3 regions of the Buttiauxella sp. JUb87 genome follow, and region 3 is predicted to be linked to each of the others. Evidence: riboswitches for the same ligand, from Rfam matches in the RefSeq annotation. Region 3 holds a riboswitch; each other region holds the start of a gene.
The links. A riboswitch is a leader RNA that binds a small molecule or an ion and turns the genes downstream of it on or off. The one in region 3 is predicted to bind thiamine pyrophosphate.

Region 1: another riboswitch for thiamine pyrophosphate. It lies ahead of thiB (thiamine ABC transporter substrate binding subunit); the one in region 3 lies ahead of thiC (phosphomethylpyrimidine synthase ThiC).
Region 2: another riboswitch for thiamine pyrophosphate. It lies ahead of thiM (hydroxyethylthiazole kinase); the one in region 3 lies ahead of thiC (phosphomethylpyrimidine synthase ThiC).

The regions. Positions count from the first base shown of each region.
Region 1 covers NZ_SNVY01000002.1:509,518-520,097, forward strand. The annotation lists gene EC843_RS10570 (XTP/dITP diphosphatase) at 1-361, shown strand, start outside; gene hemW (radical SAM family heme chaperone HemW) at 354-1,490, shown strand; gene EC843_RS10580 (sugar efflux transporter) at 1,743-2,921, opposite strand; gene sgrT (glucose uptake inhibitor SgrT) at 3,083-3,259, opposite strand; gene sgrR (HTH-type transcriptional regulator SgrR) at 3,473-5,152, shown strand; TPP riboswitch at 5,198-5,297, shown strand; gene thiB (thiamine ABC transporter substrate binding subunit) at 5,335-6,318, shown strand; gene thiP (thiamine/thiamine pyrophosphate ABC transporter permease ThiP) at 6,294-7,931, shown strand; gene thiQ (thiamine ABC transporter ATP-binding protein ThiQ) at 8,010-8,714, shown strand; gene EC843_RS10610 (DedA family protein) at 8,711-9,484, opposite strand; gene araC (arabinose operon transcriptional regulator AraC) at 9,572-10,417, opposite strand.
Region 2 covers NZ_SNVY01000001.1:1,276,350-1,286,929, reverse strand. The annotation lists gene fimC (type 1 fimbria chaperone FimC) at 1-648, shown strand, start outside; gene EC843_RS06080 (fimbrial biogenesis usher protein) at 648-3,248, shown strand; gene fimH (type 1 fimbria D-mannose specific adhesin FimH) at 3,276-4,280, shown strand; gene sfmF (fimbria assembly protein) at 4,312-4,803, shown strand; gene fimZ (fimbria biosynthesis transcriptional regulator FimZ) at 4,887-5,519, opposite strand; gene EC843_RS06060 (LuxR C-terminal-related transcriptional regulator) at 6,074-6,805, opposite strand; gene EC843_RS06055 (LuxR C-terminal-related transcriptional regulator) at 7,175-7,777, opposite strand; TPP riboswitch at 8,033-8,129, shown strand; gene thiM (hydroxyethylthiazole kinase) at 8,164-8,952, shown strand; gene thiD (bifunctional hydroxymethylpyrimidine kinase/phosphomethylpyrimidine kinase) at 8,949-9,758, shown strand; gene EC843_RS06040 (GntR family transcriptional regulator) at 9,829-10,575, shown strand.
Region 3 covers NZ_SNVY01000017.1:1,492-12,071, reverse strand. The annotation lists gene thiG (thiazole synthase) at 1-86, opposite strand, end outside; gene thiS (sulfur carrier protein ThiS) at 88-288, opposite strand; gene EC843_RS24120 (HesA/MoeB/ThiF family protein) at 272-1,027, opposite strand; gene thiE (thiamine phosphate synthase) at 1,020-1,655, opposite strand; gene thiC (phosphomethylpyrimidine synthase ThiC) at 1,655-3,556, opposite strand; TPP riboswitch at 3,645-3,755, opposite strand; gene EC843_RS24105 (Rsd/AlgQ family anti-sigma factor) at 3,807-4,310, opposite strand; gene nudC (NAD(+) diphosphatase) at 4,404-5,177, shown strand; gene hemE (uroporphyrinogen decarboxylase) at 5,212-6,276, shown strand; gene nfi (deoxyribonuclease V) at 6,286-6,957, shown strand; gene EC843_RS24085 (YjaG family protein) at 7,001-7,591, shown strand; gene hupA (nucleoid-associated protein HU-alpha) at 7,778-8,050, shown strand; gene EC843_RS24075 (DUF1481 domain-containing protein) at 8,065-8,763, shown strand; gene purD (phosphoribosylamine--glycine ligase) at 8,810-10,102, opposite strand; gene purH (bifunctional phosphoribosylaminoimidazolecarboxamide formyltransferase/IMP cyclohydrolase) at 10,120-10,580, opposite strand, start outside.

The DNA of each region.
Region 1 (10,580 bases), on a different contig from region 3:
TGGTGCGCCGGGGATCTATTCTGCCCGCTACGCAGGCTTAGAAGCCTCCGATCAGCAGAACCTCGAAAAGCTTCTGGCTACACTGAAAGATGTACCAGACGAGCAACGCAAAGCGCGTTTCCATTGTGTGCTGGTTTATATGCGTCATGCAGAAGACCCCACTCCGCTGGTTTGCCACGGCAGTTGGGAAGGCCAGATTACCCGTGAAGCTGCGGGTACCGGTGGCTTCGGCTACGATCCTATTTTCTTTGTCCCGAGTGAAGGCAAAACTGCCGCTGAATTGACTCGTGACGAAAAACGCGCCATTTCCCACCGCGGGCAAGCGCTAAAACTGTTACTGGAAGCAATGAAAAATGGCTAATTTGCCACCACTGAGTCTCTATATTCACATCCCGTGGTGCGTGCAGAAGTGCCCCTACTGTGACTTCAATTCCCATGCACTTAAGGGCGACGTGCCGCACGATGAGTATGTCGCCCACCTGTTGCGCGATCTGGATATCGACGCGCCAATGGCACAAGGACGTGAAATAAAGACCATCTTTATTGGTGGTGGTACGCCTAGCCTGCTTTCAGGCGAGGCGATGCAAAACCTGCTGGACGGTGTGCGCGCGCGCCTGCCGCTGGCAGCCGATGCGGAAATCACAATGGAAGCTAACCCTGGAACGGTAGAAGCTGACCGTTTCGTGAGTTATCAGCGTGCTGGCGTGAACCGTATTTCTATTGGTGTGCAGAGTTTCAGCGAGCCTAAGCTCAAACGTCTGGGGCGTATTCATGATTCTGGTGAAGCGAAACGCGCGGCGAATCTGGCAAGCGGACTCGGTTTGCGCAGCTTTAACCTCGATTTGATGCACGGCCTGCCGGATCAATCGCTAGAAGAAGCGCTGGACGATTTGCGCCAGGCAATTGCACTCAACCCGCCGCATCTTTCCTGGTATCAGTTAACGATTGAGCCGAACACTTTGTTTAGTTCGCGTCCGCCAAAACTGCCGGACGACGACGCATTGTGGGATATTTTCGAGCAAGGCGATAAGCTGCTGACTGCGGCAGGTTATCAGCAATATGAAACCTCGGCCTATGCTAAACCGGGTTACCAGTGCCAGCACAACCTGAACTACTGGCGCTTTGGCGATTACCTGGGGATTGGCTGTGGCGCACACGGCAAGGTAACGTTCGAGGACGGGCGCATTGTTCGTACCGCGAAAACACGCCATCCACGCGGTTATATGGAAGGTAAATACCTCGACAAGCAGCACGATGTGGAACAAGCCGATAAACCGTTCGAGTTCTTTATGAATCGTTTTCGTTTGCTCGAAGCGGCGCCACGCAACGAATTTAGCTTATATACCGGGCTTGATGAGTCGGTGATTCGCGCGCAGTTAGATGAAGCGATAGCTAAAGATTACCTGGTTGAGACTGAGGATTATTGGCAGATTACCGAGCACGGGAAGCTGTTTTTGAATTCGCTGTTGGAGCTGTTTTTGGCTGAATAATCAGGCATTACTGGCGGATGACGCTGCGCTTATCCGCCCTACGAAAACCGATTTGCATTACTGGCGGATGACGCTTGCGCTTATCCGCCCTACAAAAACCGATTTGCATTACTGGCGGATGACGCTTGCGCTTATCCGCCCTACGAAAACCGATTTGCATTACTGGCGGATGACGCTGCGCTTATCCGCCAGTAATGCAGTTGTAGGTCGGATAAGCGCAAGCGTCATCCGACATTACTCCAACACCAAAACTTAAATATTCTTCACCCGGCTGGTCAAAACCAACGCAAACACCGCTAACCCGGCAATCAACCAATATACCGAATAATGCCCAAAACTCTCGGTCAGCGCGCCTTGTAAAACCCCCGCCAGAATCACGCCCGTCGAAATACTATTGGTGAACAACGTGGTCGCCGACCCCGGCCTGCCCGGCATCAAATCCTGGAACCACAACATGCCAATCCCGGCAACAATGCCGATAAATACCGCGTTAAATAGCTGAAGCAACAGCAGCGCCGTACGGCTGTGGAACATAATCAGTCCGACGTAGAACAACACGCCGGCGGCTACGGCAATCACCATCATGCGCCGTTTACCAAAACGCTTTACATAATAGCCCGCAAGGATCATCGCCGGGATCTCAAGCCCCGCCGCCGTCCCCATCAACAGCCCAGCCAGCGATTCGGGCAGGCCTAAATCACTGCTGATCCACAACGGCATGTCGATGATATACATGGTGTTGCAGGTCCACATCAGCATCGAAGCAATAAACAACAGACGGACGTTTTTATCTTTCCAGCCGCTGACCTGGGTAAGCGCCACATCTGCGGGCTGCTCAATCCTTGCGACCGAGGGTAATGCGAAGAAAATCAACGCCAGCGAGATAACAAATATCCCCGCGGCGATAAGAAACATAGTGGTGAAGCCGTAGTTTAATGCCAGCATAAACGATAGCGGCGGGCCAATAACCCAGGCAAGCGAGAGCTGCGCACGCATTATCGAGCTGAACATCACCACTTCACGCGCTGAGTTATCGGCATATTCACGGGCAAGGGCAAATATTTGCGGCATCGCGGTGTTGGCAATAGAGGCGAACATCACGCCAACGGTGATTAACGTCAGGTAATGACGGTTAAAAGCAAAAAGCACACAGTTTGCTACAGCCATCACGCAACAAACCATAATCAGTTTGCGACGATCGCCCCGGTTATCTGAACGCTTCGCCAACGCCAGACTGACGAGGATCCCGGCTATCGCATTGACGGTATAAAACAGGCCAACCCAGAATGGGCGCACTTCCACTTCGCGACTTAAAAACAGGCTAAGAGTGGGCGCCTGGAGTGCCCCCGCAATCCCCATCATGAAAGCCACAATCATAAATGCGGCGTACACCGGGTTAAGGCGTCGTCCTTTGGTCAGAAACCAAATCATGCAGAAAGATCCTTTTTACTTAAGCGGGTGATAAGTGTGCAAGGCCTCGACTATACCCTAAATAATTCGAGTTGCGAGAAGGCGGCACTGCGGCTCGAAGAATGACGGGTATAAAAAAGCCAGCAGTATTAATCTGCTGGCCAGGTGAAAACCACCAATTCTCAGTCACACTTGCTGTCAGCGATTTGGTGCTCTACGAACGCGGACTCCCACTGCATTAAGTTCTCAAGCATCTCCAGACGTTGCTCTGCTTTCAGGCGAGCCAGCCATCCAACAGAAACACTTTGGGTTGCGGCAAAATACTGTTGATAAAACTTAACCACTGGCGACCGTTTCATAAAAACCCCAAATAATTCAAGTTGTGGGAAGGCGGCAAACGCGTGAGTCCCCAGGAGCATAGATAACTATGTGACTGGGGTGAACGCGAGTAGCCAACGCACCAACGACTTGAAGTATGACGGGGTTGTACCTCCTCGCTTTCAACGTTGATGATTATTGGCGTAATATGAGGAAAGTTAAATTGATGAGTTTCTGCCGGGAGTTCCTCTTTTATGTCGTCTGGTCGTCTGCAACAACAGTTCATCCGTTTGTGGCAAAACTTTGAAGGTAAGCCGCAAGAAACGACGTTGAATGATTTGGCCGATTTGCTGAATTGCTCCCGCCGCCATATGCGTACATTGCTTAGCGCGATGCAGGAAAAGGGCTGGCTGAGCTGGAAAGCGGAAGTCGGACGCGGCAAGCGTTCACAGCTTGAGTTCTTGTATACCGGCCTTGCACTCCAGCAACAGCGCGCCGAAGACCTTCTTGAGCAGGACAGGATTGACCAACTGGTGCAGATAGTCGGCGATAAAGCTGCCGTGCGCCAAATGCTGATTTCTCACCTTGGGCGCAGCTTCCGGCAAGGGCGGCATATTCTGCGCGTTCTCTACTATCGCCCGCTGCTCAATCTGTTGCCCGGTTCCGCTTTGCGCCGTTCAGAAACGCATATTGCCCGGCAAATTTTCAGCGGACTGATCCGTATAAATGAGGAAAATGGGGAACTGGAAGCGGATATTGCGCACCACTGGCAACAAATATCCCCATTACACTGGCGTTTTTATCTGCGCCCCGGCATTCATTTTCACCATGGCCGTGAGCTGGATATGCTGGATGTGACGACGTCCCTACAACGCATCAGCTCTTTGCCGCTGTATTCGCATATCACGGAAATTACTTCTCCAACGGCCTGGACGCTGGATATTAAGCTCTCACAGCCCGATAACTGGCTGCCGTGGTTGCTGGGTAGCGTTAACGCGATGATCCTGCCGCGCGAATGGCAAACCTTAAGCCATTTCTCCCGCCAGCCAGTCGGCACCGGTCCCTATTCGGTGGTGCGCAATAATACTAACCAGCTGAAAATTCAGGCCTATGACGATTACTTTGGTTATCGCGCATTGATTGACGAAGTGAATTTCTGGGTGCTGCCGGACATTGGCGAAGAGGTCAGCTGTGCGGTGCAATTATCGGGAATGCCCGACAGCGAGAAAGCCGTCGAAAGCCGCCTTGAAGAAGGCTGCTACTACATTTTATTTGATAACCGCTCAAGCGCCGGCAGCAATAAAGAAGTGCGCCGCTGGCTCAGTCATGTGCTGGCACCGATTCATCTGCTGTATAGCGCGGGCGAGCAAAACCAGCAGTACTGGTTCCCGGCTTACGGACTGCTGCCACGCTGGCACCACACGCATCCACAACCAGCCGTCGAAAAACCGGCCGGGCTGGAATCCGTGACGCTGACGTTTTATCGCGATCACGTCGAACATCGGGTAATCAGCAAAGTGATGGAAGAATTGCTGGCACGTGTTGGCGTAAAACTGGTGGTGCAAGAAGTCAGTTATGAAGAGTGGCATCAGGGCGATGCCGTCAGCGATATCTGGCTCAATAGCGCGAATTTCACCCTGCCGTTAGAGTTTTCGCTTTACTCGCATCTTTATGAAGTGCCGCTGATTCAAAAGTGCATTGCTATCGACTGGGAAACGGATACCCGCAACTGGCATAACGGCGAGCTTTCTCTGCCTGAGTGGTGCCAGAACCTGGTTGAAAACAATGATATTTTACCGTTAATCCACCACTGGCTACGCATCGAAGGGCAACGCAGTATGCGTGGTGTGCGTATGAACACACTGGGATGGTTTGACTTTAAATCGGCGTGGTTTGCCCCACCGGAGCCACCCCCCCTGCGGCTTGAAATATGACGGGTATAATGCTTTCGAATCATTCACAAAGTTATTACAATGCACGCGTTCTCAACGGGGTGCTAAGGCGAAAGTCTGGCTGAGATAATACCCGTCGAACCTGATCCGGATAACGCCGGCGAAGGGATTTGAGGCTCTATTCTCAAATGTCCTTTGCCACCCCTAATTCTAAGAGGTGCAAAGTGTTCAAAAAATTCCTGCCGTTGCTGGCACTGATCGCCGCCCCCGTTTTTGCCAAACCCCTGCTGACTGTTTATACCTACGACTCCTTTGCTGCCGACTGGGGGCCAGGGCCTGCGGTGAAAAAAGCCTTTGAGGCTGACTGTAATTGCCAGCTGAAATTCGTGGCGCTGGAAGATGGCGTTTCGCTGCTCAACCGCCTGCGGATGGAAGGTAAAAACAGCAAAGCTGACGTGGTTCTGGGACTGGATAACAACCTTCTGGAAGCTGCCGCGCAGACTAAATTATTTGCGCCGAGCAAAACAGACATTAGCGCGTTGAAGATCCCTGGCGGCTGGACAAACGACACTTTCGTTCCCTTCGATTACGGCTATTTCGCTTTCGTCTACGATAAAAACAAACTGAAAAACCCACCGAAAAGCCTGAAAGAACTGGTCGAAAGTGACCAACAATGGAAAGTGATTTATCAGGACCCGCGCACCAGCACACCAGGCCTGGGCCTGCTGCTGTGGATGCAGAAAGTGTATGGCGATAAAACGCCTGAAGCCTGGGCAAAGCTTGCGAAGAAAACGGTCACCGTCACCAAAGGCTGGTCCGAGGCTTATGGCCTGTTCCTGAAAGGTGAAGGCGATTTAGTGATGAGCTACACCACCTCTCCGGCTTATCACATTATTGAAGAGAAAAAAGATAACTATGCTGCGGCTAATTTTAGCGAAGGGCATTATTTACAGGTGGAAGTGGCCGGACGTCTGGCATCCAGCAAGCAGCCTGAACTGGCTGAAAAATTCATGAAATTTATCACTTCACCGGGCTTCCAGAACACTGTGGCCACCGGCAACTGGATGTATCCGGTGACCGATGTGAAATTGCCTGAAGGATTTAACGGGCTGGTCAAACCGAACAACACGCTGGAATACAGCGCCGCAGAAGTGTCTAAACAACGCGCCAACTGGATTAGCGAATGGCAACGCGCCGTCAGCCGCTAATTCCCGGCTGGCTGATTCCAGGGCTATGTGCCGCCACACTGGTGGTAGCCGTAGCCCTGGCGGCTTTTATGGCGTTGTGGTTTAACGCGCCACAAACCGATATCCGTGCGCTGGTGCAGGATAGCTATTTGTGGCACGTGCTGCGTTTCTCTTTCTGGCAGGCGTTTCTCTCAGCAAGCCTTTCCGTGTTCCCGGCTATTTTCCTCGCTCGCGCCCTGTATCGCCGCCACTTCCCCGGGCGCGTTGCGCTGTTACGCCTGTGCGCAATGACGCTGGTTCTGCCCGTGTTGGTAGCGGTATTCGGGATTCTGACAGTGTATGGGCGCGAAGGCTGGCTGGCCGTGTTGTGCGCAAGGCTTGGCATCGAATGGAGTTTCTCGCCTTACGGCCTGAAGGGCATTCTACTGGCCCACGTCTTTTTCAACTTACCGATGGCAACACGCCTGCTGCTACAGGCACTGGAAAATATCCCCAACGAACAACGCCAGGTTGCTGCGCAACTGGGCATGCAAGGCTGGAATTTCTTCCGTTTTGTCGAGTGGCCGTGGTTGCGCCGCCAAATTCTGCCCGCTGCGGCACTGATTTTTATGCTCTGTTTCGCAAGCTTTGCCACCGTGCTGTCGCTGGGCGGCGGCCCGCAGGCGACCACTATCGAGCTGGCTATCTTCCAGGCGCTGAGTTACGACTACGACCCCGCACGGGCGGCTCTGCTCGCCGTGGTGCAGATGGTTTGCTGTTTGGGTCTGGTGCTGATGAGCCAGCGGCTGAGCAGAGCCATTTCAGCCGGCGTCAGCCAAATGCAAAGCTGGCGTGATCCGCAAGATAACCTGCCCCGCAAACTGTGCGACGGGCTACTCATCATCCTTGCTCTCTTGCTGTTATTACCGCCGCTGCTGGCAGTAATCATTGATGGCATCAATAGTGGCTTTAACAGCGTGTTGTCGCAACCGGTACTGTGGCAGGCATTATTTACCTCGTTAAGAATTGCGGTTGGCGCTGGGTTAATAAGCGTGGTCATCACGGTGATGTTGCTGTGGAGCTCGCGGGAATTGCGCCTGCGCAACCGCGCTTTTGCAGGCCAGGCGCTGGAGCTCAGCGGTATGTTGATTCTGGCGATGCCGGGTATCGTGCTGGCGACCGGCTTTTTCCTGCTGCTCAATAACACCGTGGGCCTGCCGCAATCCGCCGATGGCATTGTGATTTTCACCAATGCGTTGATGGCAATTCCCTACGCGCTAAAAGTGCTGGAAAACCCGATGCTGGATGTCGCAGAACGCTACAACAAGCTGTGCCAGTCGCTGAACATTACTGGCGTAAACCGTCTGCGTTACATTGAGTTGCGTGCACTCAAGCGCCCACTGGCACAAGCACTGGCGTTTGCCTGCGTGCTGTCGATTGGTGATTTCGGCGTGGTGGCGTTGTTCGGCAATGAAGATTTCCGCACGCTGCCGTTTTATCTCTATCAACAAATTGGTTCATATCGCAGCCAGGATGGTGCCGTTACCGCGCTTGTCCTGCTGATACTGTGCTTTGCTTTATTCACATTGATTGAAAAACTTCCGGGACGCTATTCCCAAAATGATTCGGGTTGCAGGAAGGCGGCAAGTGAATGAAGACTGGGAACATAGAAAACTATGTTACCTGGATGAATGAAAGCAGCCAACACACCTGCAACTTGAAGGATGAAGGGAATGCTAACGCTAACTGATGTAACCTGGCTCTATCACCATTTGCCGATGCGTTTTTCGATGAAGATTCACGCTGGAGAACGCGTTGCAGTACTGGGGCCTAGCGGCGCGGGGAAAAGTACGCTGCTCAGTTTGATTGCCGGGTTTCTGACGCCCGCCAGCGGGCAGATTATGCTGCATGGCGAAGACCATACCCGCACGGCTCCCGCGCAACGTCCGGTTTCAATGCTCTTCCAGGAGAACAACCTTTTCACGCATCTGACGGTGCGGCAAAACATTGGCCTGGGGTTGAATCCTGGCCTGAAGCTCAATGCCACACAACAGGAACGGCTGAAAACGATTGCCGGGCAAATGGCGATCGGCGAACTGCTCGACCGCCTGCCGTCGCAACTTTCTGGCGGCCAGCGGCAACGTGTCGCCCTCGCCCGTTGTCTGGTGCGCGAACAACCTATTTTACTGCTGGATGAACCGTTTTCGGCACTCGACCCGGCGCTGCGCCAGGAAATGCTCCAGTTGCTTGATGACTTATGCCGACAGCAACAACTGACGCTAATCATGGTGTCACACAGTATTGAAGATGCGGCGCGGATAGCCGAAAGAAGCCTGGTGGTGGTCGATGGCCGTATCGCCTGGGATGGCGACACAGCGACCTTATTGAGCGGAGAAGCCAGCGCATCTGCGTTATTGGGGATAAATGTTAGGAATTAATGTTGCCCGGTAAGCACTTTCCATAAAATGCTACGGTAAATCGGCATCATCGGGTGCATCTGAATCGCGACAAAACTACCAATCGCCAGAGCCGTTATGGCTGGTGCCAGCCAGTGCAAACGCGCTCGTGGTAAATATTTGGTCAAGCTATCCTGACCCGCTTTACCGCTTCGCCACCAGCGCCAGCACAACCATGCCGCCAGCCAGATAACCAACGCCACCAGCAACAACAGCCATTTAAAGCTGCCGCTTTGCATATCCGCAGGAATATCAATCGCCGCACCCGCCAGAATCCCCGGTAGAAAATAGATCGGCGGCCAGAAGATACAGCCAATAATATTCGGCACGATAAATTTAGAAACCGGCAGGTCTAACATGCCCGCCACCATGGGTACCAGCGGGCGCGTCGGGCCAACAAAGCGGCCAACCAGGATGGTAAACATGCTGTGCTGATGCAGCGCATGTTCGGTTTTATCCAGCAGCGCCTTGTTCTTTTTCATAAACGACCAGCGATGCAACGGCGCTTTGAAACGCCCACCCAGCCAGAACGAAATCCAGTCCCCCAACAGGCAACCGACAACCCCCGCAGCCCAGGCGTTATAGAAACCGACCTGGCCGCCGCCAATTAGCGCACCCAAGCCTGCCATCATTACGGTACCCGGCAAGATAAGTCCGACCAGCGCCAGTGATTCCAGGAAGGCCACCAGCATCACCGCAAAAAGCGAATATGCCACTGACTGAGTAATAAAGTGTTCCAGCAAAGCTTCCATAAATCATCCGTCAAGTAACGAGTTGGCGATTCTCCTGAGTGTGATGAGAGGCGTCAAGCCAAGTTTTGTTTGACCCAATTATAGTAATCATTCACATCCTGCACGAAACTCACTCGGGCTGGCACCCGTACATTTCTTAAAGACGCGCGAAAAATAGAGCTGATCTTCAAAACCGACATTACGCCCTACGCTGGCAATTGGCATACGAGTGGTGCTCAGCAACAATTTGGCCTGAAGAATGCGTTGATCCTCACGCCAGCTCAACACACTGACACCCAGTTGCTGGCGGAACAAATGCGACAAGCGTGACGGCGACAAACAGACGTGCTGCGCAACGCTGGCAATATCAAAATGGTGATCGGCCAGATGGTCGCTGATGTACTGGCAAGCATCGCGGACGCGGTTATCCAGCGGTGGATTGAGTGATGCGTTCAGCACTTCCATGCGCCGTAACAGTAGTTGCTCTAACAGGTTAATCGCCAGTAATTCGGCATAGCGCCCTTCCGCCTGTCCGGCTTCAATAATTTGCCCAAACAACTGGGAAAAACTTTGCTGGTGGGCGTCATCCGGGCGGAAAAAACCGGTGTGTGCGAAGATAGGATCCCAGTTTAACCACTCCTGCCAATAAGCCCGTGGGCGGAAGTAAACCCACTGGTGATACCACTCTTTGCTGTCCGGTGCGCGGCCATAGTGGTGCACTTCCCCCGGTGGAAACAGCAGAATATCCCCAGGGCGGCAGACATAGTTTTTCCCCTGATTATTGATAACCCCTTCACCCCGCACCGTTAAATTCAGGATGTAACCTTTCATTCCTAATGGCCGGTCGATGAAAAAATCCAAAGGCCCTTCAGCTTCTATCGGCGTTAATCCGGCGACTAAGTGGGCGTTAAAAGAGTACCCCGGCAACAAGGGATCATTTTGCAATTCAGGCATCAATAAGCTCACTTTTCAATTGAGTCACAGAAACAATTTGTCCATATCCGTGCTATTCCTTGCCAGGACAACACTGTCTGAACCGTAAACCGTCAGATTTTCATCATAAAGCCGCAACTTACCTGAACCGGTGCTTTTTACCTGGCAATCGAGGACTTTTGTG
Region 2 (10,580 bases), on a different contig from region 3:
TTAACATGTTTTAATGTGCATGCTGCTGGAGGCGTTGCTCTGGGGGCAACACGAGTTATTTATCCGGCCGATGCCAAACAAACTTCGCTCTCAATTAATAATAGCGATGACAAAGAGCGTTATTTGGTGAATTCGTGGATTGAGAATAATCGTGGGGAAAAAGACAAAAAATTTATTGTTACGCCCCCGCTTTTTGTCAGTGAGCCTAAAAGTGAAAACACGCTGCGGATTATTTACGCCGGGCCACCGTTGCCAACCGATCGTGAGTCCATTTTCTGGATGAACGTGAAAGCGATTCCCTCGGTGGATAAATCCAATCTCGCAGGCAATAACGTGCTGCAATTGGCGATTTTGTCACGTATCAAATTATTTGTTCGCCCTAAAAACCTGCAAATGCAGCCAGATGAAGCGTTTAAACAACTGCGTTTTAGCCGTAGCGGCGAGCATCTGAGTATTCACAATCCTTCGCCTTATTACATCAGTACGGTCAATCTGAAGGTCGGTAACGAGAAACTGGCAAATACCATGGTTGCGCCAAAAAGTGTGGCGCAGGTGACGGTCCCAGCCACGCTAAAAGGAACCATCTCCTTCCAGACCGTGAATGATTACGGTGCGGTAACCCCTGTGCAAAAGGGCGCAATGCTGTAATGCGGGCTCTGCACAACAAGGATACCGGGCAGATGATGAACAAGTCAGTTACTCCGATTGCGGCGATGGTGATGGCAGCGCTTTGGCCTGCAATCAGTTCAGGAGAAAGCTATTTTAACCCTGGTTTTTTGTCGCCAGAAGATGCTGCTGTTGCGGATTTATCGCGTTTTGAAAAAGGGAGCCAACAGGCTCCTGGTGTGTATCGTGTGGATATCTGGCGTAACGCTGAATTTATCGCAACCCAGGATCTGCGCTTTGATGCCAGTAACAAGGCGGATGGAAAGGTAAGCGCGGACGGTCTGGTGCCGTGCCTTGATACAGGCTGGTTGCAGCGTCTGGGGCTGAATATGCTTGCTTATCCTGCGCTTGCGAAATTAAAGCCTGGGGAATGCGTGCCGTTGGCGGAGCTCATCCCTGGTTCAGAAACCCACTTTGATTTTGCCAAACTGCGGTTGGATATAAGCCTGCCGCAAGTGTCGTTGCTTAATAGCGCTCGCGGGTATATTCCTGCGCAAGAATGGGACGAAGGCATCCCTGCGGTACTGCTCAACTACAGCTTTACTGGAAACCACGGCAGTTATGACGATAACTATTATTTAAGCCTGCAAAGTGGCCTGAACTATGGGCCGTGGCGGCTGCGCAACAGTGGTGCCTGGAGTTATACGCGCGGTGATGGTTACCATTCCAACAACTGGAATAACATCAGCACATATGCGCAGCGGACAATCATCCCACTCAAAAGCGAGTTGGTGCTTGGCGACAGCAACACCAGCAGTGATGTGTTCGATAGCCTGGGTTTTCGCGGTGCACGGCTCTATTCGGCAGACAGCATGTACCCGGATAGCCTACAAGGTTACGCGCCAACGGTGCGCGGCATCGCACGGACAAACGCCAAAATCACCATCCGCCAGAATGGTTTTGTGATTTACCAAAGCTATGTGTCACCAGGCGCGTTTGCTATTAACGACCTGAATCCTACCTCCTCAAGCGGCGATCTTGACGTTACCCTGGAAGAAAAAGACGGTACGCTGCAAAAATACACGGTGCCTTATTCCACCGTTCCGCTGTTGCAGCGTGAAGGGCGGCTAAAATTCGACCTGGTTGCCGGGGATTTCCGCAGCGGTAGCGACCAACAAGAAACGCCATTTTTCACTCAGGCTACGCTGATTGCCGGTTTACCCCGCGGTTATACAGCTTACGGCGGCACACAACTTGCCGAGGATTATGCCTCGGTGGCGCTGGGCGCGGGTAAAAATATCGGGGAGTGGGGGGCCATTTCACTTGATGTCACTCATGCCCGTAGCAAACTGGCGGATGACAGCGAACATGAAGGCCAATCGCTTCGTTTCCTGTATGCCAAATCCCTCAGCAATTACGGTACTAACTTTCAATTGCTCGGCTACCGCTACTCAACTCGTGGCTTCTACACGCTGGACGAAGTGGCCTACAAAAATATCGAAGGTTACGAATTCGCCGATGAACAAGACGGCAACCACAACACTGAGCCGGTGGTGCAGAGTTATCACAACTTGCGCTACAGTAAGCGTGGACGTTTTCAGGTCAACATTTCTCAGGGGCTTGGCGATTATGGCTCATTCTACGTTTCAGGCAGCCAGCAAACCTACTGGGAAACCAACGAGAACAACACCTCTTACCAGGCAGGATATGCCAGTGGCTGGCGCGGAATCAGTTACTCGATGTCGATGTCATGGAACAAATCGGTCGGTATTTCCGCAAGCGATCGCATCATGGCATTTAACCTCTCGGTGCCGTTCAGCACGTTATTGGGGCATGGTTACTCACGTTCCAGCACCCTCGACCGCGCCTACGCCACATTTGCCGCCAGCAACAATTCAGAAGGTGACTCCACGCTGCAAACTGGGATCGGCGGCACATTACTTGAAGGGCAAAACCTGAGCTACAACGTCACTCAGGGATACAGTGACAGCAACGGCTACACCGGAAGTGCAAGTACCAACTGGCAAGCCACTTACGGCACGGTGGGATTGGGTTACAACTACGACCGCGACCAACATGACTATAACTGGCAAGCATCGGGTGGTGTGGTAGGACATGCCGATGGCATCACTTTTAGCCAGCCGCTCGGAGATACCAATGTGTTAATTAAAGCGCCGGGTGCCAGCGGTGTTGGCGTCGAAAACCAAACCGGGGTGAAAACCGACTGGCGCGGTTACGCCGTGATGCCTTATGCCACGGTTTACCGCTACAACCGTATCGCACTGGATACCAACACCATGGATGACCATACCGATGTTGAAAATAACGTCAGTAGCGTGGTGCCAACGGAAGGGGCATTGGTACGGGCCGAATTTAAGGCACGGATTGGCGTGCGGGCTATCTTCAACGTGACGCGTGGCGGGCGCGCCGTGCCATTCGGCTCGATGGTGCGTGAAGAAACCAGCGGTGTCACCAGTATGGTGGGAGATGAGGGGCAAATTTATCTCAGCGGCTTGCCGCTGCAGGGAAAACTGCTCATTCAGTGGGGCGATGGCAAAGATTCACACTGTTACGCACCTTATACATTACCGCCAGAAAGCCTGACTCAGGCAGTCGCCGTGGTGAGTGCCACCTGTTCATAGAATGGCGCACTATTCAGGGATTTGTTTATGAAATTGATGACATCTTTAGCAGGGGCGGTGCTTCTGGCATGTGTACTACCGGCGTCTGCCACGGTCTGCAAAAACTCAAACGGCGTGCCGACGGATATCTTTTATGACCTGTCAGACGTATTCACCAGTGAAAATAATAACGTCGGGCAAATCATTACGCTTGCTAACAAAACCGGTTGGGTTGGCGTCAATGCCACCTGCCCGGCAGGGACCAGCGGCAACACCACCATGCGTAGTTATGTGAACGCGTTGCCGGTGCAAGAAACCATTGGTGGGTATCAATATATGAAACTCAATGACTATCTCGAAGGGGCAATGAGCATCACCGACAGCTATTCGGGGCAGTTTTTCCCGCCGAAAAACTATATCCAGATGGGCAGCCATCCTAATGTTTCTAAACAACAACCCTTTCCAGTTAATGATTCTAAACTGGTTTTTAAACTCAAGGTGACACGGCGATTTATCAACATGGTGCCGATTCCAAAACAGACCATGTTTACGGTGTATGTCACCACGCGTAACACCGACCCGTTGACCACACCGGTTTATACCATCAGCTACAGCGGTAAAATTGAAGTACCGCAAAGTTGCGAAATCAATGCAGGCCAAATCGTCGAATTTGATTTTGGCGACATTGGTGCTTCGTTATTTAGCCAGGCAGGAGCCGGGAACCGTCCGCAAAGTGTTACGCCACAAAGTAAAACCGTTGCCATCAAGTGCACCAATGTGGCGGCGCAGGCCTATCTCTCTTTACGTATTGAAGCTGAAAAAGCTTCCGGCAATATCATGGTCTCTAACAACGACGATCTCGGCTTTGTCGTTGCGGATAGCAGTGGTTTGCCGTTAATTCCTAATAATCTGAGCAGTAAAATCCATTTTCGCCTCGATGATGCAGCTGCTGCGCAGGTGGGGATTCGCGCCTGGCCTGTGAGCGTCACCGGGAATAAACCTGCAGAAGGGCCGTTTACCGCGCGGGGCTATTTGCGGGTGGATTATGACTAAAACCTGGAGTGGCAATTTTCTGCTGGTCTGCATGCTGGTCGCTGGCGTCATGAACAGTGCGCAGGCCGATTCCCCGCTAGGCGAAGTCAATATCGAGCTGCGTGGCAACGTGGTGGATTTTAGCTGTTATGTCGAAATGGGTGATGACAATAAAACGGTGCAACTCGGTAGCTGGCCGACAAAACAACTGCGTACTGCAGGCAGCACTACGCAAAGTATGCCGTTCAGTTTGAAACTAAACGGCTGCCCGCCAGGAGCGGCATCAATCACTTTTTCGGGGAAGCAAGCCACTGGCAACCCCGGTTTGCTGGGGTTAAATGAGAGTAGTGTCAGCAATGTGGCTATTGAGCTGCGCGACCGGGATAAAACGCAATTGCCACTGGGGCAGGCGAGCCAGGATGTGGTTGTAGATGAGAATGGTAATGCGGTATTAGCCTTTTTTGCTAATTACATCGCCCTGGCCGATAACCCGCAACCGGGACCGGCCAACGCAGATGCTACGTTTATGATTAATTATTATTAACGGATAAAATATACCGCAGTGAAATAATAAAGCCGGGTTTTATTCCCGGCTTTATTATTTTAATTGTGACCTGCGACGTGTTTTTATAATAATTCTTTTACACGGGCATAGTCGATAAGTTCGACAATCGAGGAGACGTGAAGCTTGGAGAAGATATTTGACTTATGTGCGCTAATGGTCTTGCTGCTGAGCAGCAGTTGTTCGGCGATTTCCTTATTTGATAACCCATTAGCAAGGTGACGTAATACGGTTATCTCCCGATTAGATAATGGCATGTCGTCAGTTGCACCATTGCGTGATGCCGGGTTGCTAATTAATTCCAGGGTTTCAGAGGGAAAGAACGAATACCCTGCAAGCAACATTTCTACCGCGTGATAGATATCTTCCTGTTCTTTCCTTTTGCTGACAAAGCCGTTTGCACCAGCTTGAATGGCGCGGCCAGCATAAAATTTTTCAGACTTAGATGACAAGAAAAGTATGCGGGTGTCGGCTTGTATACTTTTGATTCTCTTTAATAAAGCAAATCCGTCGATGGACGGCAATTCAATGTCAAGAATCACCAGGTCGACAAGATGGCTGCTCATGTAGTTAATGACCTCGCGGTTGTCATCTGTTTTCATCACGACTTCTATATCTTTATTTTTCTGTAACAGTACTTCAATCGACATTCTGACAATAGGGTGTTCGTCCATGATAATTACGGATGCAGGTTTCATATTATTGCCTCATTTTTTGAGAAACTCATCGCATTGATACATAGTCACTGGCGGCTAAAGTGATGAAACGCTTTATTAGCTATTATTTTATAATGTATGCAATATGTTCCCTTCAACTTAAAACCATACCTCAATGTACTGTTTGCTAATGAATTCGAGTGTAACTGGATAATTGTTTGTCTAATCGAAAATACATATTTAGATTTTCTAATCAAGCAATTTGATTATACATCTATATAAATTCAGAGAAAGGCTGCTGTTATCTATAGCCAGTAATGGTGCGATCAAATTCTAATTATTCAGGTTGAGTATTTGTTATTTGGATAATACAACCATGTTAGTTAAAATATTTGGATAAAAAGTTTGTTTTTAATGTGAAGAATAGTGCGATATCTCAAATGTGTATTATTTGTTATATCTGGCATGAGGTTGTCAGATGGGACATCGTTCTGTAGTCGCTTGGCGGGCGGAAAAAAGAGTGTCCAGGAATAGTTATAATTGTTAGTTGTTTGATCTTATTTAACAAAATTAATACATTAAAAATAGGCAATTTCCTATGTTTCGCTCGAAAGTGCTTTCGTTAGCACTTCTGTTTGTTTCAACTCAATGGCGGGAGACATTTTATTCAGCAGATGTATCAGAGATTTATTGTTCTCAAGATCAAGGCGAGCGGCAATACGTCCAAGGGTATAAACGACGTAGTGATAGGGCTTGTTTAATTTAACGGCAATTGCTTTCAGCGATTCTCCTTGCGCCACCCCCAACAGAATATTCCACTCCCGATTAGAGAACAGTGTCGAAGAGGATAAATCCGATGAGGAAGATAGCTCCTGCAGGCTTTGTTGCTGTGTCAATCGGTTGACCAGATTGGTGATTTCCTGCCAGCGTTCCACGACAGGAAAGCGTGACGCAGCATTAATCAGCTTCACGGCGCTTACGCAGCGGCAGGCTGTTAATTGCGTTATGTTGAGTTGCGGCCAGGTTTTTTGCCATTGCCGTATCGTATTCAACATATCAAGGGGCGCTTCATTAACACCATCAAGATCGAGGAAAATGCGTGGCAGGGGAATTTGTTCAAGCCACGCCTCAACTTCCTTTAGAGAAGCGCAGACCTGCGTATGTTGAGACTTGAAAAAGTGTTGCGTCAGCGCCAGGGCAAGCCAGGAATCGGTTGTCACCAGGATAAGATCAAGTGGTTGCGCAAGGGGTTCTGCGTGATTTTTTTGTTGCAGGTATTCCAGGCGGTCAAAGACAATCAGTGTTGTACTGCTATAGAGATTGGCCATGCTGCCATTTCTGATACGACGATATCTGCGTTTGCGTGCGGCTATGTACAAATGCTTAGCCATCCACTGCGCGAACTGAGGGCGTGTTCGCTCTGATTTGGACCAGCGTCACTGTTGAAGCAGATGTCATTTCCATATTTTTCGCTGACAGTATGAGTTAATACTGAGATTGCATCGCTAAAATTAATCAGAAGCTAAATGATTTAGACTTCTGATTATATCGTTACAATGTATTCTGTCAGAAAATAAAAATATAATATATTAGGCATGCCTTAAGAGCATGTAAGTAGTTTCTTAAAGAGATAATAACATTTGTGGGTGTTAAATGATAAGGAACGCTAACTAGTCGTTGCGGCGCAAAAATATTGGCTAATGAATTAAAGAAAGAAGATGGATTTTTATAAAGTTCATCAACTCATACTGGTCCCGGATTTTCAGTTTTTTCATTATCACTTTACGATATATTCTTGCAGTATCTTCCTCTATCTGCATTAGATGGGCCGCATCCTGTAGCGAATGTCCCCGGGCGATGTAGATAAGTAACTGCCGTTCAGCACTGGTGAAATTGCATGTGGTGCAGTAGTAGCAAATCCTGGCAGACACCGCCGTGGTGTTGTTTCTGCGCCAGCCAGTCTCCGTCCAGTGGGCTATTTTACGGGTGACTTCATCAACCTCATCTTCGCGAAAGATAACCGGAAGCATATACAGGCATGGGCGGAACATGAGGCTTTGGTGTTCTTTATGTCGGCAAATAAGAATAACTCGTTGGGATTTTGTCGCATTGGGAATTTCAAAACAGTCAGCAGTAAACCAATTATCAGCCAGTGACATAAAAACAATATCGGCAGTACTATGTTCTTCGCCGGGTAAAAAATAAAAATCTTCATTTCGCTGGCGGTAAATTTTTTCAATGATAATTTTTAGACCATGAGCAAAATGACTATTATTTTCCCGTATCGCAATTGTAAGCATGGGGTTTCTCGGTGAGTAATAGAACGGATAACGATCGTAATGAAATAAATACTGAAATTAAATAACCTGAAACTTAATTGACAACTCGCTCGGGATGAGACATTGCCAGGGGATTTCCTGGTGGTTGGTAGCCAAGTGAAGAAATGGCGAGAATTAAAAAAATGAATCAACCCATTTAGCCCACAGTGATATCCCTGGTTTACAGCGCTGGCCACTCGCTTTATCCTGATGGGCGATTAATCACATATACGATTAATCAATGACTCGGGGTGCCCTTCTTTGTGAAGGCTGAGAAATACCCGTACCACCTGATCTGGATAATGCCAGCGTAGGGAAGTCAGATGCCTGTCCGGCATCCCTTCTTCACGCCGGACAGGAGCTTTATGATGCAGCCTGACCTGCTACCCGGCCACCGCGCCGTTTTGTCTTTACAGCAACTTCGCAACATTTCCCCGCTTGTTCACTGCATGACTAACGACGTCGTGCAGAGTTTTACCGCCAACGTTTTGCTGGCTATTGGTGCGGCTCCCGCCATGGTGATTGAAGCACAAGAAGCCGCTCAATTTAGCCCGGTTGCCCATGCGCTGCTGGTCAATATTGGCACGCTGACAGCCGATCGCCGTGATGCCATGCTTGCAGCCATTCATGCTGCAAATGAATCCGCCACACCCTGGGTGCTGGATCCGGTTGCCGTTGGCGGCCTGACGTTCCGTACTCAATTCGCCCATCAGGCGCTCGCGCTAAAACCTGCGGCCATTCGCGGGAATGCATCTGAAATCCTCGCACTGGCGGGGGAGCATTCTGGTGGAAGAGGCGTGGATAGCACCGATGATGCATTTTCCGCACTACCTGCGGCGCAGGCGCTTGCTCGACTGACTGGCGCGATTGTCGCGGTGACGGGTGAGCGTGATTACATTACCGATGGTGAAAACAGCTGGAGCGTGGCGGGCGGCGGCATTTTGATGACGCGTGTGGTCGGCACCGGTTGTGCGCTTTCAGCGGTAGTTGCCGCCTGTTGCTCTTTGCCGGGCTCGCGGCTGGATAACGTCGCTGCGGCTTGCCAGTTTATGAAGTTTGCAGGCCAGCAGGCTATATCAGCCAGCCGTGGTCCCGGGAGTTTTATTCCGGCATTTATCGACGCACTTTACGGGCTGAATGGGGAGGCGTTGGCATGAAAGGGTTAACACGTATCAATGCGCTGACTATTGCCGGAACCGACCCGAGCGGTGGCGCGGGTATTCAGGCCGACCTGAAAACTTTCTCGGCGTTGGGGGCATATGGCACCAGTGTGATTACCGCGTTAGTGGCGCAGAACACGCGTGGCGTGCAGTCGGTTTATCGTATTGAACCGGCCTTTGTTGCCGCGCAACTGGACTCCGTGCTCAGTGATGTGCGCATTGATACCATTAAAATCGGCATGTTAGCGGAAACCGATATTGTGGAAGCGGTGGCTGAACGGCTGGCGTTTTACCACGCACAAAATGTCGTGCTCGATACGGTGATGCTGGCGAAAAGTGGCGATCCTTTGCTTGCGCCCTCGGCGGTTGACAGTTTACGCCGTCGGCTTCTGCCGCAAGTGGCGCTGATTACGCCGAACCTGCCGGAAGCCGCCGCCTTGCTGGATGCCCCACACGCACGCAATGAACACGAAATGAAGCTACAGGGCGACGCTTTGTTAGCTATGGGCTGTAAAGCGGTATTGATGAAAGGCGGACATCTTGACGATGCTGAAAGCCCGGATTGGCTATTTACCCGCGATGGCGCACAGCGCTTTACCGCGCCGCGCGTACAAACGCGCCATACTCATGGCACTGGCTGTACGCTTTCTGCGGCACTCGCCGCACTTTATCCACGCTATCACGACTGGCCGCAAACAATTCTGGCGGCGAAAACGTGGTTGTCTCAGGCTTTAGAGCAAGCAGATTCGCTGGAAGTGGGTAACGGAATTGGACCGGTGCATCATTTTCACCAATGGTGGTGATTGAGGTAATACCACTATAAGACCATTGAGTTATACTGGTTTCACCTTATCTTCCGGACATTTGCGCGACATGGAACAGGTTCACACTCAGCTCATTGAGCAACTTATCCAGCGGTTTTCGCAGGCTGATAACACGCCGCTGTATTTGAAATTCGCCGAAACGGTGAAGGCGGCAGTACGCAGCGGTATTTTGCCGCAGGGCAATATTTTGCCGGGCGAACGCGATCTCAGCCAGTTGACTGGCGTTTCGCGCATTACGGTGCGCAAAGCGATGCAGACGCTGGAAGACGACGGCGTGGTGACGCGATCCAGAGGTTACGGTACGCAAATTAACTCCACTTTTGAGTATTCGCTCAAAGAGGCGCGCGGGTTTTCTCAACAGGTGGTTTTGCGCGGTAAAAAGCCGAACACGCTGTGGGTCAATAAACGGGTGGTGAAATGCTCGCCGGAAGTGGCAGAACAATTAGCCGTGGCGGCAGATAGCGACGTGTTCTTGCTCAAACGTATTCGTTACGTTGATGAAGATGCGGTATCAGTGGAAGAATCGTACGTTCCTGCGGAGTTGATCGCCGACCCTGATGAAATCGGTGTTTCATTGTATGACTACTTTCGCAGCCAGAACATTATTCCTCAGCGCACCCGTAGCCGCGTCAGCGCCAGAATGCCGGACAGCGAATTCCAGTCGCACATCAAACTGGAAACGCCAGTGCCGGTTCTGGTTATCAAACAGGTTGCTTTTGACCCGCAAAACCGGCCCATCGAGTACAGCATCAGCTACTGCCGCAGCGATCTATACGTTTTTGTTTGCGAGGAGTAGACCCG
Region 3 (10,580 bases):
GCTTCAACCATCATCTGTGGTGAGGAGAATTTCCCCGTGCCAGTAAACAAGCGTGATGAGAAGGTTTTATCAGCAATCTTTAGCATGTTAGCCCCCGGCTATAGCCTGAAAAAGCAGGATCTGGTCGCCATCATTCAACAAATAAGTTTCCCATTGCTCACGCGGAATGATGGTCTGGTTGATCGCCAGCGCGACGCCTGGCTGCAAGAAACGCAATTGTTCCAGCAGCTTTGCCAATGTCAGGTTTTCCACGCATTGTATCGGCTCGTCGTTAAACTGAATGTGCATCTTGCCCTCCGCATACCGGGCAGCCCGCCGCTTTCTGCATAGCGAGGGTGCGCCAGCTATGTTGACGGCCGTCGAACAGGCGCAAAGAACCGCTGGCCGGGAGCATTCCGCTCAGTAGTTTTATCGCTTCCAGTGCCTGCAATGTTCCCATTACACCCACCACCGGGCCGATGATTCCTGCGGTGCGGCAGTTACGTTCCGGCTCGTGTTCATCCGGCCACACGCAGCGATAACAGCCGTTTTCCCACGGCGGTGTCAGCACCATCAGTTGCCCGCCAAAACCGACTGCGCTGGCGGAAATCAGCGGCTTGCTATGCGTAACGCACGCCGCGTTAATAGCATGACGCGTTGCCAGGTTGTCGCTGCAATCTAGTACTAAATCGGCGTTTTTTACCGTCTGCCTGAGTAATTTTCCCGCCAGCCGTTCACTAATAACCTGAAGTTCGATATCAGGATTAAGTTGCTGTAGGTGGCGTTGGGCGACCAGGGATTTTGGTTGGTCTAGATCGTTTGAAGTGAACAAAATCTGGCGCTGAAGATTGCTGATATGCACAAGGTCATCGTCAGCCAGAATCAGCGTACCAACGCCCGCGGCAGCCAGATACAGCGCGGCTGGCGAACCTAGTCCGCCAAGCCCGACGATTAACACTTTGCTGGCGAGCAGTTTTTGCTGCCCTTCAACGGCGATGTCTTCCAGCAGCATCTGGCGGCTGTAACGCATGAAATCGGCATCATTCATCGCCGGCTCCCACAAGCTCCAGTAGCTGTGCGGTTGCCGCTCGCCAGTCTGGAGCCAGAGTAATTGCGCTCACCACCGCGACACTGCCCACGCCCGTGGCAAGCACCGCCGGAACGCGTTCAATACTTATCCCACCGATGGCGACAGTCGGGTAATCGCCCAACGTTTTGATATGCGCTGCGAGTTGCGAAAGCCCTTGCGGGGCCGACGGCATCTGCTTGGTGTTGGTAGGGAAAACATGCCCCAGCGCAATGTAAGAGGGGCGCGCCGACAGGGCGCGATCCATTTCCATATTGTCATGCGTGGAAAGCCCGAGGCGCAGGCCCGCATCGCGAATGGCATCCAGATTGGCAACGTCCATATCTTCCTGGCCCAGATGTACGCCGTAAGCGCGATGCTTGATTGCCAGTTGCCAGTAATCGTTGATGAACAGACGCGCTTCGTAGCTATGGGAGAGTTTGATTGCCGCAACAATATCGGCTTCAACCTCATCGTCACGCTTATCTTTGATACGCAACTGAATAGTGCGCACGCCTGCTTCTAGCAAACGGGCAATCCACTCAACGCTATCTACTACCGGATACAAGCCCAGCCGTCGTGGGACAGGGGGGAATGCGGATTGATTTATCACACTTCCTCCTGACGCAGATAAATTTCGCCACCTTTCGCACGGAAAGATTGCGACATGTCTTCCATACCAACTTCAATGGCTTGTTTGGCGGCGAAATCGCGGACTTCCTGGGAGATTTTCATTGAGCAGAACTTTGGCCCGCACATCGAACAGAAGTGCGCAACTTTGCCGGATTCCTGCGGCAACGTTTCATCGTGATAAGCGCGCGCGGTGAACGGGTCTAACGCGAGATTAAACTGGTCTTCCCAACGGAATTCGAAGCGCGCTTTTGACATGGCGTTGTCGCGGATTTGTGCGCCAGGGTGGCCTTTTGCCAGGTCTGCGGCATGTGCCGCAATCTTGTAAGTAATCAGCCCTTGTTTCACATCTTCTTTGTTTGGCAGGCCGAGATGTTCTTTTGGCGTGACATAACACAGCATCGCGCAACCAAACCAGCCGATCATCGCAGCACCAATGCCTGAAGTGAAATGGTCGTAACCTGGTGCGATGTCTGTGGTTAACGGCCCGAGGGTATAGAATGGTGCTTCGTGGCAATGCTCCAGTTCTTCGGTCATGTTGCGGCGGATCATCTGCATCGGCACATGTCCTGGGCCTTCAATCATCACCTGTACGTCATATTCCCAGGCGATTTTGGTTAACTCGCCCAGCGTGTGGAGTTCAGAGAATTGAGCTTCATCGTTGGCATCCTGAATAGAGCCGGGGCGCAGGCCGTCGCCTAAAGAGAGTGAAACGTCGTAAGCCGCGCAGATTTCACAGATTTCGCGGAAGTGTTCATACAGGAAGTTTTCCTGATGATGCGACAGGCACCATTTCGCCATTATTGAGCCGCCGCGCGAGACAATGCCAGTGAGGCGTTTCGCGGTCATTGGCACGTAGCGCAGCAGCACACCAGCGTGAATCGTGAAGTAGTCCACACCTTGCTCGGCTTGTTCCAGCAGTGTGTCGCGGAACATTTCCCAGGTCAGGTCTTCAGCGATGCCATTTACTTTTTCCAGCGCCTGATAGATAGGCACGGTGCCGATTGGCACTGGGCTGTTACGTAAAATCCATTCGCGGGTTTCGTGGATATAGCGGCCAGTGGAGAGGTCCATTACCGTGTCTGCGCCCCAACGCGTTGACCACACCAGTTTTTCTACTTCTTCTTCAATGGACGATGTGACCGCCGAGTTACCGATATTGGCGTTCACTTTAACGAGGAAATTACGCCCGATAATCATCGGTTCGGATTCAGGATGGTTAATGTTGGCTGGGATAATGGCGCGGCCAGCCGCGACTTCTTCGCGCACAAATTCAGGCGTGATATTTTCCGGCAGCCGGGCACCAAAGCCCTGGCCTGGATGCTGGTGGCGTAACACTTCATCCCGAATGCGTTCCCGGCCCATATTTTCACGGATCGCGATGAACTCCATTTCCGGCGTCACGATTCCCTGGCGTGCATAGTGCAGTTGCGTGACGGTTTTCCCGGCTTTAGCGCGCTGAGGCGTGAGTTGTGTTTCAAAACGCAATTCGTCCAGACCGTCATCAGCAAGGCGCTCTTTGGTGTAGACAGAGCTGCGGTCGGTCAGGATTTCGCAATCATTACGTTCGGCAATCCAGTTTTCCCGTAGTGGCGACAACCCGCGCAGCACATCAATGTTGATAGCCGGGTCGCCGTAGGCGCCAGACGTGTCATACACCGGAATGGCATCGTTAGGGATGAATTGTGGCTTTTCTTTGCTGCCACCCGTGGTGGTTGGGCTTAGTTGGATTTCACGCATTGGCACGCGAATATCATCACGCGAACCAGTGAGGTAAATACGCTGAGAGTTAGGGAAAGCGGTGCCTTCCAGGGTATTGATAAAATGTTGGGCAGCAGCGCGCTGTTCGCGGCGGTTTGATTTTTTTTCAGTAATAGACATAGCTCATTCCAGTGGTTATCAGGAAGTGGCTTGTCAGAACAACGGAGGAGTAATGAATGTGGACCGCCCGAACACGGGGGAACCCAAAAGCAGAATTACTCTTGTTCCCTTCGCAGGTATTAGCCTGATCAGGTTCCGCGGATCCCGAATTAACGGTCTCAGCCGGTGCTTGACGCACTCGGCACTCCGACAAGAAGAAACCCGTATTACTACGGGTCGCTATGTAAACTACTCGTTAACAACGCAGAACTCAAGCAGGGCGTGCCAGCCCGCCGCTCTCATTAGCACTGTTATCTAAATCGTGGTTGGATGCTAACAGAATGAGCTTATCTTCCAGCGAAAAACGTGATTCCAGCGCTTCACCGATGCCGGACAACGCTTTCTGGAACTCAATGTAGTTATCATCATCGATCGCGCTCTCGAGATGCGAATCGTAGAAATCCATGATGTGCTGGGTATTGGCTTCAATCTGAGAGTAGAGGTGAGTGGCGGCTAAATGTGGGTTACTGCCTTCCATTTCACTGATAATACGTTCATAAATATTGAAATGGCCGGATGAAAGATAATCCACCAGGTTGTGGCAAAAATTATCCAGAGCCTTTTCATCGAGCGCAGTATGGGATTCCTTGTTAGGCTTTATCCCAACCATATTGTAGTAAGCCACCAATAATTGTTTGCGGGCATGAAGCCATTGGTCGATTAACGCATTACTACCACCAACGCGCTCAGTCAGATTTTCTAACTGGTTAAGCATGATTGACTCCGTGAGTAAAATGTAGCGCAAACGTACCCAAAATAGTTATGACTATTTGTTTATACCAGCGAACTCGGGGATGTGCACCAGGTTATGGAACGTGTAATTCAAAAGTTAGATCAAGGCTGGTTTATCGTCAGTCATGAGCAAAAATTGTGGTTACCAAAAGGTGAACTACCTCACGGAGCAGCGCAAGAATTCCAGCTTGATGGTGCGATGGGGATGCCCATCGGTGAGTGGGAAAATGAGCCGGTATGGCTGGTGCGGCAAAATCGCCGTGCGGATATGGGCTCTGTTCGTCAGGTCATTGACCAGGATGTGGGGTTGTTCCAGCTCGCCGGGCGTGGTGTGCAACTGGCGGAGTTCTATCGATCGCACAAATTCTGCGGTTATTGCGGCCATGAGATGCACGTCAGCAAAACCGAATGGGCGATGCTGTGCAGCCATTGCCGCGAACGCTACTACCCGCAAATCTCACCGTGCATCATTGTGGCTATTCGCCGCGATGACCATATCCTGCTTGCCCAGCACACACGCCATCGCAACGGGATTTACACCGTGCTGGCTGGGTTTGTTGAAGTCGGGGAAACCCTTGAACAAGCGGTGACACGGGAAGTCATGGAAGAAAGCAGTATCCGCGTGAAGAATTTACGCTATGTGACGTCGCAGCCGTGGCCGTTCCCGCAATCGCTGATGACCGCATTCATGGCGGAATATCACAGCGGTGAGATTGAAATCGACCCGAAAGAGTTACTTGATGCAGGTTGGTATCGCTACGATCAATTGCCATTATTGCCTCCGCCAGGCACGGTGGCGCGCCGTTTGATTGAAGATACTGTCGCCCTGTGTCGCGCGGAATATGAGTGATAAACTGGCGGCATACAGCCAAAGGAAATTAAACATGACTGAACTGAAGAACGATCGTTACCTACGGGCGCTGCAACGCCAGCCTGTAGATACCACGCCAGTATGGATGATGAGGCAGGCGGGTCGTTACTTGCCAGAATATAAAGCGACGCGTGCCCAGGCCGGCGATTTTATGTCACTGTGCAAAAACGCTGAGTTGGCTTGCGAAGTGACTCTGCAACCGCTGCGTCGCTACAAGCTTGATGCAGCGATCCTCTTCTCTGACATCCTCACCGTGCCTGATGCGATGGGGCTTGGTCTCTATTTTGAAGCGGGTGAAGGCCCACGTTTTCGCGCACCGATTACCAGCCGCGCCGATGTTGAAAAACTGCCCATTCCTGATCCAGAAGATGAACTGGGTTATGTGATGAATGCAGTGCGTACCATTCGCCGTGAGCTAAAAGGCGAAGTACCGTTGATTGGTTTTACCGGCAGCCCGTGGACGTTGGCGACTTATATGGTTGAAGGCGGTAGCAGCAAAGCCTTTACCGTTATCAAAAAGATGATGTATGCCGACCCGCAAGCGCTGCATCTTCTGCTCGACAAGCTGGCGCAAAGCGTCACGCTGTATCTGAATGCGCAAATCAAAGCGGGTGCGCAGTCGGTGATGATTTTCGATACCTGGGGCGGCGTGTTGACCGGGCGTGATTATCAGCAGTTCTCGCTGTATTACATGCACAAGATCATTGATGGCCTGCTGCGTGAAAACGAAGGTCGTCGTGTGCCGGTGACGATGTTTACCAAAGGCGGCGGCCAGTGGCTGGAAGCAATGGCTGAAACCGGCTGCGATGCGCTGGGGTTAGACTGGACGACCGACATTGCCGACGCTCGCCGTCGTGTGGGCCATAAAGTGGCGTTGCAGGGTAATATGGACCCGTCCATGCTGTATGCGCAACCGGCTCGCATCGAAGAAGAAGTGGCGACTATTCTGGCTGGGTTCGGTAAAGGCGAAGGGCATGTCTTTAACCTGGGCCACGGTATTCACCAGGATGTTCCACCAGAACACGCGGGTGCATTTGTCGAAGCGGTGCACCGTTTGTCGAAGCCGTATCACCAGTAAGGATCGGGGATGGATCTTGCAAGCTTGCGCGCACAACAGATCGAACTCGCTTCACAGGTCTGCCGTGAGGATCGCTTTGATCAAGATCCTCCCCGGTTAATCGCCGGGGCTGACGTTGGTTTTGAGCAGGGCGGTGATGTGACACGAGCCGCAATCGTACTGTTGAAATATCCTTCCCTCGAGCTGGTTGAATATCAGGTGGCGCGTGTCGCCACCACCATGCCTTATATCCCCGGATTCCTTTCGTTTCGCGAATATCCCGCACTGCTTGCCGCGTGGGAAATGCTATCGCAAAAACCTGACCTGCTGTTTGTCGATGGCCACGGCATTTCGCACCCACGGCGTTTGGGCGTTGCTGCCCATTTTGGCCTACTGGTGGATGTGCCGACGATTGGCGTTGCCAAGAAACGCTTGTGTGGGAAGTTTGACGCGCTCTCTGAAGAACCTGGCGCTTGCCAGTTGCTGACCGACAAAGGTGAAGCGCTTGCCTGGGTGCTGCGCAGTAAAAAGCGCTGCAACCCGCTGTTTGTCTCAACAGGCCATCGTGTCAGCCTTGATACCGCGTTGTTATGGGTTAATCGTTGCCTGGCAGGATACCGTTTACCCGAGCCGACTCGCTGGGCGGATGCCGTAGCTTCGGGGCGTCTGGCTTTCACTCGGTGGCAAGCAATTCAAGGGTGATTAAGGTAAACTGCCGCTAATATTCCGTCTTTGAGACATCGTTATGTTACAAAACCCAATCCATCTGCGCCTTGAGAAACTGGAAAGCTGGCAGCATGTCACTTTCATGGCTTCTTTATGCGAACGTATGTACCCGAATTACGCCATGTTCTGCCAGCAGACCGAATTTGGTGATCCTCAACTGTATCGCCGCATTCTCGATTTGATTTGGGAAACATTGACGGTCAAAGATGCGAAAGTTAACTTTGATAGCCAACTCGAGAAATTCGAAGAAGGTATTCCAGTTGCTGATGACTACGATATTTACGGTGTCTATCCGGCAATCGATGCTTGCGTTGCGCTGAGTGAATTACTTCATTCACGTCTTTCAGGGGAAACGCTGGAACATGCAATTGAAGTCAGCAAGGCATCAATTACCACTGTTGCTATGTTAGAAATGACCCAGGCTGGTCGCGAAATGACCGACGAAGAACTGAAAGAAAACCCTGCTGTTGAAGAGGAATGGGACATTCAGTGGGAGATTTTCCGTCTGTTGGCTGACTGCGAAGAACGTGATATTGAGTTGATCAAAGGGCTTCGCTCGGACCTGCGCGAGGCGGGTAGCAGCAATATTGGTATAATTTTTCAGCAGTAAGACAGCAAAACGTGACTTACAGTCCGAATTGTCACCCCTGAAGGCTTCCAATTAGCCCCCCGTCTGGTCTACATTTGTGGGGCGAAAAATAGTGGCTATCGGTGCGTGTATGCAGGAGAGTGCTTTTTTGGCATTTCCGTCGCACTCGATGCTTAGCAAGCGATAAACACATTGTAAGGATAACTTATGAACAAGACTCAACTGATTGATGTAATTGCTGACAAGGCTGACCTGTCTAAAGTACAGGCTAAAGCTGCTCTGGAATCCACTCTGGCTGCAATTACTGAGTCTCTGAAAGAAGGTGATGCTGTACAACTGGTTGGTTTCGGTACCTTCAAGGTAAACCACCGTGCTGAGCGCACTGGCCGCAACCCGCAAACCGGTAATGAAATCAAAATCGCCGCAGCTAACGTGCCGGCATTTGTTTCAGGCAAAGCACTGAAAGACGCTGTTAAGTAAGTTAACAAGTGTCAGTGAACAGTTTTAGCAGGGGGGCGTTTACGCCCCTTTTGTTTGTCTGGCGTCCTTTGGCCGTTCTGACAGGTACATTGCTGTTAATGGCATGCAGCAGCAAACCTCCTCTCCCGCCATTTACCGCGAGCGGCTATATTGCCGATCAAGGTGTTGTGCGCATTTGGCGTAAAGACAACAGTGATGATGACACTATCCGCATGCTTACGGCGTTTAGCCCGAGGCAGAAGGGTGCAACCACCACCAGTGATTACCGTTGGCAGGGTGAGCAACTCATTTCGATTGAAATGACGATTTTGAGTCAGCCGTCAGAGCACGTAAAAGTGCGTTTTGACGATCACGGCGAACTGAGCTTTATGCAGCGCGAAGTAGACGGTCAAAAGCAGCAGCTCTCTAACGACCAAATCGCCTTGTATCAATATCAGGCGAGCCAGATGAAAGCCACAAGTGAAGCATTGCGTACTGGGCGTGTTGTTTTGCGACAAGGGCGCTGGCACAGCAATGGTACAGTGACGACCTGTGAAGGCGAGACAATCGAACCCAATCTCGATAGCGCGGCGCTAAGCCATATTGCGAATCGACAACGTCACTCATCGATGGATGTCAGCATTGCGTGGCTGGAAGCACCAGAAGGTTCACAACTATTACTGGTGGCGAATCAGGACTTCTGTAGCTGGCAACCGAAGCCTGCGAAATTCTAGATAAAAAAACCGCCACGCGGGCGGTCTTTCAGGAGCACTTCGAGTCTTATTTCGCGTTTTCACGCTCAATGGCACGATAACCAATGTCTGAGCGGCTAAAACTGCCATCCCAGTGGATATCCTTCATTAACTCATAAGCTCGCTGCTGCGCTTGTGCGACGGTATCGCCTAATGCGGTCACGCACAGAACGCGCCCACCATTAGTCACCACCATATCGTCTTCACGCAATTTGGTTCCGGCGTGGAATACTTTGCCGTCTGCGACTTCTTCAAGGGGCAGACCGTGAATCACATCACCGTGACGGTAATCGGCAGGGTAGCCGCCAGCCGCCATCACTACACCCAGAGATGGGCGCTCGTCCCACTTCGATGTTGTCACGTCCAGCTTGCCATCACATGCGGCGAGGCACAGCTCAACCAGGTCTGATTGTAGGCGCAGCATAATAGGCTGGGTTTCAGGGTCGCCAAAGCGGCAGTTAAACTCGATAACCTTTGGGTTACCTTGCTTGTCGATCATCAGCCCGGCATACAGGAAACCGGTATAGGTATTCCCTTCAGCTGCCATGCCGCGCACGGTCGGCCAGATAACCAGATCCATAGCACGCTGGTGGACTTCATCAGTCACGACCGGAGCCGGGGAGTACGCACCCATACCGCCAGTATTCGGGCCGCTATCGCCATCGCCAACACGCTTATGATCCTGGCTGGTGGCCATTGGTAACACGTTTTCGCCGTCTACCATGACAATGAAGCTGGCTTCTTCGCCATCAAGGAACTCTTCCACCACGATACGGTGGCCGGCATCGCCAAATGCGTTACCCGCCAGCATATCGTTAACGGCGGCTTCTGCTTCTTCCAGCGTCATAGCGACAATCACGCCTTTACCTGCGGCCAGGCCATCGGCCTTAATCACAATCGGTGCACCTTTTTCACGGACGTAGGCCAGTGCAGGCTCCACTTCGGTGAAGTTCTGGTATTCAGCAGTTGGGATTTTATGGCGAGCCAGGAAATCCTTGGTAAAGGCTTTAGAGCCTTCTAACTGCGCGGCACCTTGGGTTGGGCCAAAGATTTTCAGACCAGCGGCACGGAAGGCATCAACCACGCCAATCACCAGTGGTGCTTCCGGGCCAACAATCGTCAGGTCGATTTTTTCATTTTGCGCAAAACTCAACAGAGCAGGAATGTCCGTCGGGTTAATCGCCACGTTCTGCAAAGCAGGTTCCAGAGCTGTACCGGCATTGCCTGGTGCAACGAATACCGTGCGTACCAATGGCGACTGTGACGCTTTCCAGGCCAGCGCATGTTCGCGCCCACCATTACCTATCACTAATACTTTCATTTATAGATGCTCCAGGATTAATGGCGGAAGTGGCGCATGTCTGTGAAGATCATCGCGATCCCATGTTCGTCAGCGGCGGCAATCACTTCGTCATCGCGGATCGAGCCGCCAGGCTGGATAACACAGCTCACGCCAACTGCCGCTGCGGCATCAATACCGTCACGGAATGGGAAGAAGGCATCAGACGCCATTGCTGAACCTTTCACTTCCAGGCCTTCATCGCTCGCTTTGATACCGGCGATTTTGGCGGAGTAAACACGGCTCATCTGGCCCGCACCTATACCGATAGTCATATTCTCGCGGGCATACACAATCGCATTGGACTTCACAAACTTCGCCACCTTCCAGCAGAACAACGCATCACGTAGTTCTTGCTCTGTCGGCTGGCGCTTGCTGACAACACGCAGGTCTGCGGCCGTCACCATACCCAGATCGCGATCCTGTACTAACACACCGCCGTTAACGCGTTTGAAATCCA